DNA from 3 places in the Sporosarcina sp. P29 genome. Region 2 is predicted to be linked to each of the others. Evidence: riboswitches for the same ligand, from Rfam matches in the RefSeq annotation. Region 2 holds a riboswitch; each other region holds the start of a gene.
What was found. A riboswitch is a leader RNA that binds a small molecule or an ion and turns the genes downstream of it on or off. The one in region 2 is predicted to bind S-adenosylmethionine.
Positions count from the first base shown of each region.

Region 1 (5,282 bases), on a different contig from region 2:
AACTGCCATACACCCAATGCCATAAGAAAATTAAAACCAAAAAAGAGGCTGATCAGGAATTCCTGGTCAGCCTCTTTCATATAACATTATTTAATGACAGGAGGTCCGCCTTTGATTGCGATGTCTTCTGAAACATGTGAGAATTTCTTGAAGTTCTCACGGAAAGCATCAGCTAAGCGATTTGCTTCTTTATCGTATTCGTTCGGATCTTCCCAAGCATAACGAGGGTGTAGAACATTACTCGGTACACCTTCGATTTCAAGCGGCATGTTCAATCCGAAGATTTCGTTTTTCTTTGTTTCTACATTATCCAATTTACCAGCGATTGCAGCGCGTACCATTGAACGTGTGTAGCCCAAGTTCATACGTGAACCTACACCGTAAATTCCGCCAGTCCAACCTGTATTCACAAGGAACACTTTTGAACCGTGCTCATCGATTTTCTTTCCAAGCATCTCTGCATATGTTGCTGCAGGAAGTGGTAAGAACGGTGAACCGAAGCAAGTAGAGAATGTTGGTTCAGGAGCAGTAATTCCACGTTCAGTTCCAGCAAGTTTGGAAGTGAAACCGCTCAAGAAGTGGTACATTGCCTGTTCTTTTGTAAGAATCGAGATCGGAGGCAATACGCCGGAAGCATCAGCCGTAAGGAAGATGATATTCTTCGGGTGACCCGCAACAGACGGTGTCACAATATTATCGATATTTTCGATTGGATAAGCAGCACGTGTATTTTCTGTTAGTGATTTATCATCATAATCTGGAATGCGCGTTACTTCATCCAATACAACGTTTTCTAAAACAGCGCCGAAACGGATTGCTCCGAAAATTTCAGGTTCTTTTTCGGCAGAAAGGTTGATACATTTTGCGTAACATCCACCTTCAATGTTAAATACGCCATTATCAGACCATCCATGCTCATCGTCTCCAATAAGTTTACGGTTAGCATCTGCTGAAAGTGTAGTTTTACCTGTTCCAGAAAGTCCGAAGAATAGAGCGACATCGCCTTCTTCTCCAACGTTTGCTGAACAGTGCATAGATAGAATATCTTGCTCAGGAAGCAAGAAGTTCATAACGGAGAAAATAGATTTTTTCATTTCTCCAGCATACTCTGTTCCACCGATCAAGACAATTCGTTTTTCAAGCGAAACAATGATGAACGTTTCAGAGTTTGTGCCATCCACTTTTGGATCCGCTTTGAATGAAGGGGCAGCCAAAATAGTGAATTGCGATTCATGTGCTTTTAATTCTTCTTCGGTAGGACGGATGAATAGTTGGTGAACAAACAGATTTTGCCAAGCTAATTCATTAATTACTTGGATAGACAATTGAGAGTCTTTATCTGCTCCTGCAAACCCTTTAAATACAAAGAGTTCATCTTTTACCTTCAAATGATCGATGACTTTCGTGTATAATGAATCAAAGATCTCTTCTGAAATCGGACTGTTCGTACTACCCCAATCTACTTTATCCTTAGACACTGCATCTTCAACGATGAATTTGTCCTTAGGTGAGCGTCCTGTATATTTACCTGTACGTGCAGTGATTGCACCATCAGCAGAAAGTTTAGCTTCGTTTCTTGCTACTGCTTTTTCTGTTAATTCCGCCACAGACGCTTGGATCGTCACGTTGCTTCCACTAAGAAGACTTTTTAAACTATCATCAATTTTTGCAGATATCATGTTTACATACCGTCCTTTGCGTAGTCGATTTATTTTGATCTTGATGAGAATATCCTAATTCGTAAATAGTATAACACATTAAGAATATTAATCTATACTAATGGAAAACTCAAGTGATTTAGGATAAAAAATTTGACAAAATCTAAACTTTTTAATACGATGTGTCATGAACGGATACTCTTATCCCGAGTTGGTGGAGGGTACAGGCCCTGTGAAACCCGGCAACCTGCAATAGACATAAGTCTAACGCGAAGGTGCCAAACCTGAAGCAAGGTTTAATTCCTTGGACGATAAGAGTGAAAGGTGCTGCGCGTGAAATTTTGCCTTTTACTCATGGATTGAATATGAGTAGAGGGCTTTTTATATTGTCTAGCCCTGAATCCTTATGGTATATGCTTGACGTCTAGGCGTGGAACTTTACCAGGGACTTATGAGAGTACCGTATCATGATGCTTAATATAGGGGGAAACAAAATGACAAACCGTCGACTGTTTACATCAGAATCAGTTACAGAAGGCCATCCTGACAAGATGTGCGACCAGATTTCAGACGCAATTTTAGATGCGATCCTAACGGAAGATCCAAATGCGCGTGTGGCATGTGAAACGAGTATCACGACTGGACTCGTATTAGTAATGGGAGAAATCACTACGACAACGTATGTGGATATTCCAAAAGTTGTTCGCGATACGGTTAAGGAAATTGGCTATGTTCGTGCAAAATACGGCTTTGATTACGAAACGTCCGCCGTACTTACTTCCATTGATGAGCAATCACCTGAAATCGCTGCAAGTGTTAACGTGGCACTTGAAGCACGCGAAGGCTCTATGTCAGATGAAGAATTAGATGCAATCGGTGCAGGAGACCAAGGTCTAATGTTTGGATACGCGTGTAATGAAACACCGGAATTAATGCCTTTACCTATCAGCCTATCTCATAAATTGGCACAACGCCTCGCACAAGCTCGTAAAGAAGAACTAATTTCTTATTTACGTCCTGATGGCAAAACACAAGTAACGGTAGAATACGATCAAGACAATAATCCAGTGCGAATTGACACAATCGTTATTTCCACACAACATCATCCTGAAGCAACACTCGAGCAAATTGAGAAGGATATAAAGAAAGTTGTCATTGATGCAGTAGTTCCCAAAAACTTGTTGGACGAGGAGACTAAATACTTCATTAATCCTACTGGCAGCTTTGTTGTGGGTGGACCTCAAGGAGACTCCGGTCTGACTGGACGTAAAATTATCGTCGATACGTACGGTGGATATGCCCGTCATGGCGGTGGTGCATTCTCAGGGAAAGACGCAACAAAAGTAGACCGTTCCGCTTCTTATGCAGCACGTTATGTTGCAAAGAACATTGTCGCAGCAGGATTAGCTGAGCACTGTGAAGTTCAGTTGGCCTATGCTATTGGAGTAGCGAGCCCGGTTTCTATCTCAATCAACACATTTGACACGGGTAAACTATCGGAAACGCAATTAGTGGAGTTCGTACGTGAATTGTTTGACCTTCGTCCGGCAGGAATCATTAAAATGCTTGACCTACGTCGTCCAATCTACAAACAAACAGCAGCATACGGTCACTTTGGCCGCACTGATATCGAATTGCCATGGGAGCAGACAGATAAAGTGGAAGCGTTGAAAGAACTTGCTAGTAAAGTACGCGTGAAACAATAAAGTCATGAAGTGCAGAAAGGGGAGTTATTACCTCTTTCTGCACTTTTTATTTGGGTGCAGGTGAAATGTGAAAAGAAATTACTTCATAGTCCGCCTCTTCATAAGCTACTTGCAATCCTTTATCCTTAATATCTTGTTTCAGCACGTTCTTTTGCTTCACTTCCACATCAAACGAACAGCAAAATGGGTAATCCTCTACCTTAATAGTGTGTTGATCTGCAAAGTATATCCCAATTCGTTCTATCGGTAATGAATGGAAAATACTCGAGGAAGGAATGCCGTTACGAAAAAATGCATGCTCATCCGCTTTGTCGACCCCAGAATCATTCACACAACAATATAAAGAAAAATTATCCCCAAGCTGCAGCAAAGCGTAATGTTTTTCGAATAATTCTTTAGTAAAACCTTCGACTTCTCTAGACAACCGTTCTCGACGATTTTGTTCGCCCTCGATAAAAAGGTGTGCTGCTTTCTCGTTACTGCTTTGTATAAACTGTTCATAATGAAAACTGCAAAGCATAGCTGCGTAAAGATCTATCTTTTCCACCTCATCGATACCTTGACGATAAAGGACGGTTTTAGGGAGAAGAGGGAAGTCGGTGAATTGAAAAGGTGCAGACGTCGCATCATTCCAAAAAGGTTGTTCGTCAAAAGGAGACCAGCCGATGTCGTGGTTCCTAATGGCGGTTAGTACAGAAGGGCGCCATTGATCATCAGGAAACATATCCTTTTTCCAATGTTTCATTAATTCTTCAGCTAGGTGTCCATGATGATGTTGTTGTACGAAGATAAATGACTTCTCATGTTCACGTACAATCATCTCAGTTCATCCTTTCTTGTCGGGTGGAACGCCGTCATTTTGTATAATTTCTTCTTTTATCTCTTCTTCTATTTTCTCAATTTTCTCGACTTCTTCCTGATACATTTCATCTGCTTCTGTAGTCCCCGGAATAATGGGTTCTTCATTGAAATCGACACGTTTGCCATATCGTAGCAGTTCATAAATGATCATACCGTTATTCGGTTTGCCATTTACGGTTTTCATCGGAATAGAGTCGTATAGTACAAAATAGAATGCGTAGAAAATAAAGCGATTCCAGAATGTCTTGGAGTCTTCAAAGAATCCATTTGCGATCAAAGCATTCATCGTGACAGCTACTACTACGTTAATTAAGATAGGTCCGGCATAAATACATATATAAGCAAAATTACTTTTTCTTTTGACTGAATCGAAGGAAAACCAGCTGTTGACATGATAATACTTACGTATATCTAAAACGCCCAATTGAAATAACCTGGGCCCCGAACCAATAGTAAGTCTGGCGTTTTTTACACCGAATAATCCACTGATAACAAAATATCCTGCCTCTCGCAGAAAAGTCACGACAGGTAAAATGATGAAACTAGAAATAACCAAGCCAATGAGATCCGATAACCCAAACATAATCACGTCTACTCCCTTTATAAAATCTATTTCATATAATGACTCTAAGGCTGTAATAGTAAAATACCCACTTCTTACAAAATGAATCGTCTAGTTATTACCAAATATAAATGCATTCCGTAAGAAGCCATGTTTAACTTAACTGACAGTGGGGAAATTATAGAGTATTAGCGAAATCAAGTAAGGACTAAGGAGGAATAGAGTATGGCGAAAATTGCAGTAGAAATACCATTTGAAGATGTGAAACAAGCATTAGAGGAAAAGGGTCATGAAGTGAAGATGTTCGCAAGTGATGAAAATTTAAGTGGCTATGACATGGGCGTTGTACGTGCATTGAGCGATGTCAATATCGACCAATTCGACTTTCCTGTGGTGAGTATTGAAGGCAACTCTGTACAAGATATTGTAGAAGATGTTGAAAAAAGATTACACCGTTGATAGTTAATACATTTTATATAAGACTGAAGGACTAAC
Region 1 covers NZ_PDYX01000001.1:383,990-389,271, reverse strand. Annotated here, with positions in the region: gene pckA (phosphoenolpyruvate carboxykinase (ATP)) at 87-1,679, opposite strand; SAM riboswitch class I at 1,857-1,976, shown strand; gene metK (methionine adenosyltransferase) at 2,153-3,364, shown strand; gene CSV68_RS01845 (DUF3891 family protein) at 3,411-4,184, opposite strand; gene CSV68_RS01840 (hypothetical protein) at 4,191-4,808, opposite strand; gene CSV68_RS01835 (YkuS family protein) at 5,013-5,246, shown strand.
Region 1: linked by a shared signal. The riboswitch ahead of metK (methionine adenosyltransferase) and the one ahead of CSV68_RS09505 (methionine ABC transporter ATP-binding protein) in region 2 are both predicted to bind S-adenosylmethionine.

Region 2 (5,282 bases):
CGTTTGGCGTTTACAGAAGACGAACAGCCAATCGTCGCTCATATATGGGGAGACAAGCCTGAACATTTTCGCGAGATGAGTATTGGGATGGCGGAACTTGGTTTCAAAGGATTGGATATTAATATGGGATGCCCTGTGCCGAACGTTGCAACAAAAGGTAAGGGCAGTGGGCTGATTAACCATCCTGAAACTGCCGCGGCAATTATTCAAGCTGCAAAAGCTGGAGGATTACCTGTCAGTGTCAAGACGCGTCTTGGCTACACTGACATTGAAGAGTGGCGCACATGGCTCAGACATGTACTGGAGCAAGATATCGCGAACCTTTCGATCCATCTCCGTACTCGTAAGGAAATGAGTAACGGCAATGCACATTGGGAATTGATTCCTGAAATCAAAAAGCTTCGTGATGAAATAGCGCCCGACACATTGCTGACGATCAACGGGGATATTCTTGATCGTCAAATGGGTATGGAGCTTGTGGAGAAGTACGGTGTGGATGGGGTTATGATAGGACGTGGAATATTTCATAATCCGTTTGCATTTGAAAAAGAGAAGAAAGAGCATGATCATAAAGAGTTGCTGGATCTTTTGCGTCTACACTTGGACCTCTTTGATAAATACTCGACAGAACTTGAACCTCGACTATTTAAACCACTACGTCGTTTCTTCAAGATTTACATTAAAGGGTTCCGTGGAGCAGCCGAACTTCGAAATGAATTGATGAGCACGAATACGACAGATGAAGTGCGTGCACTACTGGACAACGCAGACCTCGATTAATATATTTCAGAAAAGCCTGTAACGAAAATGATTTTAGACATGTGAAAGCCTCCTTACCATTCCAGAAATACTGGGATGAGTAAGGAGGCTTTTTGAATAATGGATGTTAGGTGCAATTACATGTTCTTATTTAAATAAACCGAGCTTTTCAATACGACGAACCGCTTCTTGCAACCGTTCTTCACTTTCTAACAACCCAACACGAATATATCCTTCTCCATGAACACCAAATCCGTTCCCTGGTGATACTGCGACGTCTGCTTTATCCAGTAATAAATCGGCGAAAGTTTCGCTTGTAAAGCCTTCTGGGACAGGTAGCCAAGCGAAAAATGAGCCGGTTGGAGCTGTGACATCCCAACCGATGCGTTCGCACTCCGTTAGCAATACTGTCAGGCGACCTTGATAGAGAGCCACTAACTCTTCAACGCATTGTTGAGGTCCCGTCAATGCTTCAATTGCGGCACGTTGAACTGCTGGGAAGATACTAGTGAATAAATGGTCTTGCAATACATTTAAAGCTTCAATTATTTCAGAGTTACCAACGGCAAACCCAACACGCCAGCCTGCCATATTATACATTTTGGAGAGGGACAGCATTTCAATGCCGACTTCTTTTGCCCCTTCTGTTTGTAAGAAACTTATAGGTTTCTCACTCTCGAAACCAATGCCTCCATATGCAAAATCTTGTAAGACAGCAATCTGATTTTCTTTAGCAAATGCTACAGTTTTTTCATAAAACTCGGGAGTTGCTGTGACGCCTGTAGGATTACTAGGATAGTTTAAGTACATTAATTTAGCATCTTTTTTCTGATCATCGGTTAGTTCATCGTAATCAGGAAGAAATTCATTTTCCTTACGTAACGGCATCGTATCATATCGAATGCCGGCTAAACTTACACCTGACAAGTAATCGGGATAACCAGGGTCTGGCAGCAATAATAGGTCTCCTTCATTCATAATAGCTAAAGGTAGTTCTACAACACCAATTTTTGTGCCGCCTAGTACCGCAACTTCAGTTTCAGGGTCAATCGTGACATCGTATTCACGCTGATAATATTCAGCGACTGCTTGTTTTAAAGCAAGAGTCCCTCTGAATGGAGAGTAACCATGTGTCGCTGGATCTTCAACAGCTTCTTGCAACGCTTTAATAATATGAGGAGGTGTCGGCTGATCAGGATTTCCACGCCCTAGATTAATCACATCTCTGCCTTCATCCATAGCCTTTTCTACTTTATTTAATAATATCGTAAAGAAATGCGGAGGGAGATTCTGTAACCGGTTGGACAATGCCATAGTTTATTCCTTCTTTCTTTGATAGGGTATTTGCGTTAAGTATACATAGATCATACTAGACTTTTCAATAGAAGGTTTACTATTCGATTCCAGATGATTGCAAAAATTGAGTGCAATAAACAAAGTTGATAGAAAAAGTCGGATATTCTGTTGAATTGTCGTTATTCACCTTGACAGTTTTATTAATTCAGATTAGTATATGTTTTACGCATATAATTTAATATCAATCTCTTATCAAGAGTGACTGAGGGAAAAGGCCCGTTGAAGTCCAGCAACCCCTTGAATGAATCGAGGAAGGTGCCAAATCCTACAGCATGGTTTTCCATCTGAGAGATAAGCTGAGAATATTTCAGTAATTCTTTCATTTAGAAAATGAAAGAATTTTTTTAATTTAAAGAGAAGTGTTAATGCCATCAATTAATTATTATTATTTACTTGAATGTAGAAAGAAGTGAGAACATGATCCAAATTCAACATTTGTCTAAGGTATATCAGACAAAAGAAAGAGTGGTAAAAGGTGTAGATGATGTATCACTAGACATCGAGACTGGAGAAATATTTGGTATTGTCGGTTATTCAGGAGCGGGAAAAAGTTCTCTCATACGCTGTTTGAATTTGTTGGAAAAACCAACGAGCGGCACGATCTTAATTAATGATGTGAATTTAACAAAACTATCAGGAGTTCAACTTCGGCAGGCGCGCTTGAAGATTGGAATGATATTTCAGCACTTTTATTTAATAAGCCAAAAGACGATTTTCGAAAATGTCGCATTTGCTTTACAGGCAGCCAAAATGCCGTCAGATAAAATAGAAATTCGTGTAATGGAACTACTGGAAATGGTGGGACTGTCTGAAAAACGCAATGTATATCCCGCGCAGTTGAGCGGGGGGCAGAAGCAACGCGTTGGTATTGCGAGAGCCTTAGCCAATAATCCATCCGTTTTGCTTTGTGATGAAGCGACATCTGCACTGGACCCTAACACGACGATGTCTATATTACGATTGTTGAAAAAGATCAATAAAGAATTGAATATTACCATTGTGTTAATTACGCATGAGATGAATGTGGTAAAAGAGATTTGTGATCGCATGGCGATTATGCAGGATGGTAAAGTTATTGAAGAAGGACAGGTGTATGACATCTTTTCTAACCCGGTTCAACCTTTGACAAAGGAGTTTATTAGCAGTGTAGTATCTTATGACATCCCTGAAGCTGTCATATCTAATTTGGTCGGTACACTGATAAAAATCACATTTAAAGGTGAAGTAGCGATGGAGGGTGTGATTTCCGATACAATGCAGAAGTATAGAGTCAAAGGAAACTTCCTGCATGGATCGATTGAATATATTCAAGAACGAGCACTTGGGATTTTCTTAATGGAATTACAAGGTGAACATGAAGAAGTAGAGCAAGCGATTGCATACATACTTGAACAAAACGCACAAGTGGAGGTGATCCGACAACATGTTTGATCTAGCCCACATCATGGAACTTATGCCGGATATTATGAAAGCATTTGGTGAAACACTTTATATGATCGGCATCTCCCTTTCGATTGCGCTGATCATTGGGTTGCCGCTTGGTGTTCTATTATTTACAACAGATAAAGGACTATTTTTAGAGAACCGTGCAATTAATTCGGTTGTTGGATTTTTCGTCAACATTATTCGCTCGATTCCATTCATTATTCTACTTGTAGCCCTAATACCATTGACGAAACTAATCGTTGGAAATACGATTGGACCGGCAGCTGCAAGTGTATCGCTTTCTGTTGCAGCGATTCCTTTCTTTGCGAGGATTGTTGAGACGTCCATGCGTGAAATAGACAAAGGGGTTATAGAAGCAGCCATTTCAACGGGTGCTTCACCATGGATGATTATTTGGAATGTGCTACTACCTGAATCTAAGTCGAGTATTATCCAAGGACTTACACTGACGTTAATTAACTTAGTTGCCTATTCAGCAATGGCTGGATTTGTTGGTGGTGGAGGAATTGGAGACTTGGCCATTCGTTTCGGCTATTACCGATATGATGACAGTATTATGCTAGTTACCGTCGCCATTTTAATAGTGCTAGTGCAGTTGATTCAATTTGGTGGAGACCGTTTTTCAAAAATGATAGATAAAAGATAATAGGGGAGAGATGGATTTATGAAGAAACTAGTACTGGCATTCATTCTTACTGCGCTGGTTGCGGCATTGGCAGCTTGTGGAGGAGAAAAGTCTACCGAAAAATCGGATGACGATAAAAATATTCATTTTGGTGCAACAGCAGGCCCTTATAGTGACATGTTAAAAAAAGCCATTCAACCAGCACTTGAGGAAAAGGGATATACTGTTAAAATAACAGAATTCAGCGACTATATTCAGCCGAATATTTCGTTGGACAGTGGAGATATTGATGCGAACTTATTCCAAAACATTACGTACTTGGAAAACTTCGAGAAAGAAAACAATATGGAACTTTCTGAGTTAATTATAGTACCGACAGCGCCATTAGGTATCTATTCAAACAAATATAAGTCTCTTGAGGAAATTGAAGATGGGTCAACTATTACTATTCCAAATGATCCAGTGAACGCAGCGAGAACGTTATATGTATTGGAAGATGTAGGGTTAGTGAAAATGGATGAAGAAATTGACCAATTAACGGCATCTGAAAAAGATATCACAGAGAACCCGAAGAACTTAGTGATTCAGCCGGTTGAGGCAGGGCAATTACCACGTTCAGTTGAGGGATCTGATTTGGCAGCAGTACCTGGTAACTTTGCTATTGCAGCAAATATGGATTTATTAGACGCACTAGCTTTAGAAGATATGCCGGATAAGTTCCGTAATGTGGTAGCTGTGAAAACAGATAATGTAGATAAGCAATTTGCGAAAGATATTATTGAAGTAGTAGAATCTGAGCAATTTCTAGAAATAATCGAATCCGAATTTAAAGGTTTCGGCAAACCAGCTTGGATGGAAAAGTAATATACAACTAGATAGTAGCAATGCAAAAAATATACCAGGCGTGAAGACAATAGAAAGTGTCTTCACGTCTGGTATTTTACTGCAGAATTATTCTGTTTCTACCAATACAATATCATCAATAATAGGTACATCGCGTTTTAACTCTGCAAGCATTTCCTCGTCCACTGAGCCGTCGATTTCACAAATCGTAATAGCGGGGCCGTCAATTGCAAACCGTTCATTCGCCATACGG
Region 2 covers NZ_PDYX01000009.1:18,455-23,736, forward strand. Annotated here, with positions in the region: gene CSV68_RS09495 (tRNA dihydrouridine synthase) at 1-780, shown strand, start outside; gene CSV68_RS09500 (pyridoxal phosphate-dependent aminotransferase) at 907-2,073, opposite strand; SAM riboswitch class I at 2,302-2,413, shown strand; gene CSV68_RS09505 (methionine ABC transporter ATP-binding protein) at 2,533-3,546, shown strand; gene CSV68_RS09510 (methionine ABC transporter permease) at 3,539-4,207, shown strand; gene CSV68_RS09515 (MetQ/NlpA family ABC transporter substrate-binding protein) at 4,226-5,050, shown strand; gene sdaAA (L-serine ammonia-lyase, iron-sulfur-dependent, subunit alpha) at 5,138-5,282, opposite strand, start outside.

Region 3 (5,282 bases), on a different contig from region 2:
ATTAAAAGTAGCTGCTAAACGGACGAACCAATGCGCAACCCCTTCATGGAGCATCGGCAATAACAAACCAAGCCCGATCGCTAGCCCAATAGCGATCAGAATTCGCCAAATGAGCCCTAATTTAAACTTCACAATACGTCCTCCTCAAATACACATATGTATTACCCAAACAAAATTAACTTTATCACAAGTCGATAGAATAAAGAAGATTTTGTTTGGTTTTTATTGATATTTTTCTTGATGGGTTTGAGGTGGAGTGGTTTTGATGTTGGGTAGGGCGAATTGTTTGCGGTATTGAGCGGTTGTCGCGCTAGATTGAGCGGATAGCTTGGCACATTGATCGAATCACGCACCTGATAGAGCGGACAAACATCACCATTGAGCGGTTTACGTTCTACATAGAGCGAATAACCCAACACATTGAGCGCTTAACGCACTTCATAGAGTAGTTAGCCCTAAATTTTGTACAATTAATCCAAAACATCCACCACTCATACAAATAAAAAAGCCGGCAGCTGCAATAGCTACCGGCCCTCACATGATTATTTTACTGGAACAACTGATCCAGACCATTCATTCAAAATGAAATCTTGAATTTGCTCTGAAGTTAATACTTCTACCAACGCTTTGATAGCATCGCTGTCTTCGTTACCGCTCTTCACAGCAATTACGTTAACATATGGTGATTCTTTATCTTCCAATGCGATCGAATCTTCCATTGGATTCAAGCCTGCATCGATAGCGTAGTTGGAGTTGATCAACAGTGCATCGCCTTCATCATTATTATATAGCTGAGGCATTAATGCCGCTTCGTAGTTTGCATCAAACTCCAAGTTCTTTGGATTTTCTACGATGTCGCCTACTTCAGCTTTCACTTTTTCTACGTCGTCAGCTAGCTTGATCAATCCTTTTTCTTCAAGCATTGCTAGTACACGGCCGTGGTCAGCAACAGAGTTACTGATTAAGATCGTCGCACCGTCAGGAAGTTCTTCTAGTGAATCATATTTCTTAGAATACACACCGATTGGTTCGATGTGGATGGCGCCTGCATTGACGAAATCATAGCCAAAATCAGCAATTTGGCTCTCTAGATACGGAATGTGTTGGAAGTAGTTCGCGTCAATTGTACCTTCTTCTAGATCTTTATTTGGCAATACATAGTCTGTGTAACTTTCAATTGTTAAGTCATAGCCTTTTGCAGCTAATAGTGGCTTAGCTTCCTCCAAGATTACTGCGTGCGGTGTGTTAGACGCACCGACTATCAGCGACGTTTTCTCGCCTTTTTCCGCATCATCTACATCTGGTGCTCCATTATCTTTACTACCCTCGTCTTTTGTTCCGCAAGCTGCCAGTGCAAGCACTAATACAGCTGCGAATAGACCGAATAAAAACTTCTTCATGTCCACATTTCTCCCTCTCCATTATGGAATGTTTTATGGTTAACAGGTTTCCCTGAAAATCCTATTATCGCTTGTCCAAACGTTTTACAATGAAATCACCAATAAACTGAATGATAAACACGATAACTAACACTAAAATCGTTGCCATCATCGTGACATCTCCACGGTTACGCTGGAACCCTTCGAGATACGCGAGCGTACCGAGTCCTCCAGCACCGATTACTCCTGCCATCGCTGTGTAGCCAACAAGCGCAATCGACGTCACCGTAATCCCTGACACGAGTGCAGGCATGGATTCTGGCAACAAGACTTTGAAAATGATCGTAGACGTTTTGGCACCCATCGAACGTGCCGCTTCGATAACCCCTTTATCGATTTCCTGCAATGCAATTAATACCATGCGTCCGTAAAACGGAGCTGCACCAATAATTAACGCAGGCAATGCGGCATTCGGTCCACGCATACTTCCTATTAATAAATTAGTCAGCGGCAACAATAAAATGATCAAAATGATAAACGGAATCGATCGGAATATATTTACAAATGCGCCTGTAAAGACATTCGTGATTTTATTTGCCCATAACTGTCCAGGATTTGTTAAAAACAATAACAGTCCGAGTCCAATACCAAAAATAAACGTGAAGACTGTTGAGTAGGCAGACATATAAAGCGTCTCGCCCGTTGCTTGCCACATTTTATCCCAGTTAACGTTTGGGAACCATTGCTCAATCATGGACCAGCACCTCCGTCTTCACTTCATTGGCATCAAGGAAAGCAATAGCTTCCTCGATAACTGCCACGTCCCCTACTAGTTGCAAGACGAGTGTACCGTATGCGCCGTCACGTGTCGTCGAAATATTCCCTTGTACGATGTTGACGTCGATTGGGAATTTACGAATCAATTCAGCAAGTACCGGCTGCTCTGTACGTTCGCCAATGAAAGCTAGCTTGATCAACTTGCCGTGCGGTGATTCTTCCTGTAAATGCGTCATCGCCGCGTCCGTATCGCCGGTATCCGTTACTTGCGAGATGAAACGCTTCGTAATATCCGCTTGTGGGGATTGGAAAACATCCAGTACATTACCCGCCTCTACTACTTTCCCCGCCTCCATGACCGCTACGCGATGACAGATTTTGCGGATGACGTGCATTTCATGCGTAATCAAAACAATTGTTAGTCCAAGTCGTTCATTAATATCTGTCAATAAGTCCAGAATAGCATTCGTCGTTTCAGGATCTAGTGCGGACGTTGCTTCATCACAAAGCAATACTTCTGGATCATTCGCAAGCGCGCGTGCAATGCCGACACGTTGCTTCTGACCACCTGATAATTGCGATGGATACGCCTGTTCACGGCCCGTCAGTCCAACGAGATCAATCAATTCCTTCACTTTTTGCTTTCGTGCCGATTTCTTCACGCCAGCAATTTCAAGAGGAAACATAATATTTTCTTCTACCGTTCTTGACCACAGTAGATTAAAGTGCTGGAAGATCATACTGATTTTCTGACGTGCATCGCGAAGGCCAGAACCTTTCAATGTCGTCATTTCTTGCCCGTGAATCATAATACTGCCGGACGTAGGTGTTTCAAGACCATTTAATAATCGAATTAATGTACTTTTCCCTGCCCCACTGTAACCGATGACGCCGAAAATTTCTCCCTCTTCGATGGCTAATGTCACGTCATCTACCGCGACAATTTCTGAACGGTTCAATTGGAATCTTTTATGAACGTTTGTTAGTTGAATCATTTTCCGCACCACCTTGATTAAGTCTTTTTGTTGTGTTTTTTGAAAGCTACATGGCGCTTTCCGCTTTTGTTTCATCTAGCTTCAGATGCCAGCTCCACGGGTCGTTTCGATCTTACATTCAAGGCAAAAAGCACCTTGCTTGTAAGCTCTCCAACGCCTGTCGGAGCTAAACGGCATCTTCCGCTTTTGTTTCATCCAGCTGCAAGCGCCAGGCTCTCGGGTCGTTTCAGACTTTACAAAAAGGCAAAGTGCGCCTTTGTGGAAAGTCCTCCAACGCCTGTCGAGCCTACATGGCGCTTTCCGCTTTTGTTAATAAAAAAAGCCTTCCTGCAGACAAGCAGAAAGGCCGAACGTATATAGTTATGTACGTTACCATTTCTCTCATCTATCAAAGCGTTAGGCTTTGAGTGAATTGGCACCATTTCACATATGTGACGGTTGCCGGGCTTCATAGGGCACTTCCCTCCACCGCTCTTTATAAGAGTTACGTATTCAATTGATTAACTACTTATACCATACTTTGATTTCTTTTGTCAACTGAGCTTCTCTAGCAGATACGGGACGGATTGAAAGGCGTAAATTTTTTCTAATGGTTGTCCTTTGCGTTGAATGAGTAAACAAGGAACGCTTTCCACCTCATATTCTATTGCGATGTCTTGGACGTAATTTAAGTCCGCCTTTCCAATCGGTAGTTTCGGGCGCATTGCCTCGATCACCGTAAGCATTTTTGAAGCGACTGCACACGTTCCACACATCGGTGTATATAAATAAAAAGCGGCTACTTGCTCTGCCGCCTGTGCGCGTTGCCAGTCTTCAATTGTCCAATTATTCATGTGGTCCACCTGCCAAGTATTTGGAATGTACTTTAAAATTGGCGGCAGCTAAAATGCTAGCCAATAGTTTAATGGGTGTCGTTTCTACTTCGCGGTAGAGACGATCGGTATATAAATGTCTCGCTTCTGGATACAGTTGTTTGAACAGCTTACGAATGGACTCACCTGACGCGTCCGCATCCATAAAAACAAACAGGTCCTGCTGCTCATACGGTTCAAGCAGTTCCTCAATATGGTACGCGCTGATGGTGCCATTCGTACAAAGAATCTCTACAGGCTCGGCAAGGATCGGCACTAGCCGCTTACGATCCGAACCGCCTTCTACAATGAGAACTTTCGGGTCCATCCTGTTTCCTCCTAGCGTGTAAAAAAAGCACTGGGACGTTCCAGCGCTTTTCTTTTAGAATATTATTCAGCTGTCATTTCTTCGTACTGCTCAGCCGTCATTAACTCATCTAATTCAGCTTTGTTATCGATTTCAACTACTACCATCCATGCACCTTCGTATGGAGATTCGTTAACCAATTCAGGGCTGTCTTCAAGGTTTTCGTTCACTTCTACAACTTTACCAGTTAGTGGAGCATACAACTCAGAAACAGTTTTCACTGATTCAACACTTCCGAAAGGCTCGTCTGATTTTAATTGATCTCCAACTTGTGGAAGCTCAACGAATACGATATCCCCTAGTTCAGACTGTGCGAAATGTGTGATTCCAATACGGTATTTACCGTCTTCTTCTTTAACCCATTCGTGCTCTTCTGAATAACGTAAATCTTTTGGTGTGCTCATGTCGTTACCTCCAAAAATATAATAGTTAATCTACCTTTAGTTTGCCATAGTTCCCGCATAAAGACAAGATTCTAGATCACTTCTTCCACGTTTCTGTGAAGGTTGTTTCATTAAATCCGACGGTTACTTTTTGGTTGTCAGAAACGATTGGGCGTTTAATGAGCATCCCATCTGAAGCGAGGAGCGCGATCTTTTCGTCGTCTGTCAGGGTAGGTAGTTTGTCTTTCAAATTGAGCTCGCGATATTTCATGCCGCTTGTGTTGAAGAACTTCTTCATTTCGAGCCCGGAGTTTGCGATCATGCTACGAAGGTCGTCTTCGCTCGGTGGTTGTTCGGCGATGTTGTGTTCTTCGAATGAAATCCCCTCGTTCTCGAGCCATTTCTTCGCTTTGCGGCATGTGGTACATTTCGGATAGCCGTAGTATGTGATAGTCATAGTCGTAATCCTCCTTTTTTTCAGTATAGCAAATAAAGGTGTGGGGGTACTAGCTAAGCGAAAGAAGAATAGG
Region 3 covers NZ_PDYX01000008.1:96,455-101,736, reverse strand. Annotated here, with positions in the region: gene CSV68_RS09135 (dicarboxylate/amino acid:cation symporter) at 1-132, opposite strand, end outside; gene CSV68_RS09130 (MetQ/NlpA family ABC transporter substrate-binding protein) at 543-1,400, opposite strand; gene CSV68_RS09125 (methionine ABC transporter permease) at 1,465-2,133, opposite strand; gene CSV68_RS09120 (methionine ABC transporter ATP-binding protein) at 2,126-3,151, opposite strand; SAM riboswitch class I at 3,530-3,635, opposite strand; gene CSV68_RS09115 (thioredoxin family protein) at 3,685-3,984, opposite strand; gene CSV68_RS09110 (toprim domain-containing protein) at 3,977-4,330, opposite strand; gene gcvH (glycine cleavage system protein GcvH) at 4,393-4,773, opposite strand; gene CSV68_RS09100 (arsenate reductase family protein) at 4,850-5,209, opposite strand.
Region 3: linked by a shared signal. The riboswitch ahead of CSV68_RS09120 (methionine ABC transporter ATP-binding protein) and the one ahead of CSV68_RS09505 (methionine ABC transporter ATP-binding protein) in region 2 are both predicted to bind S-adenosylmethionine.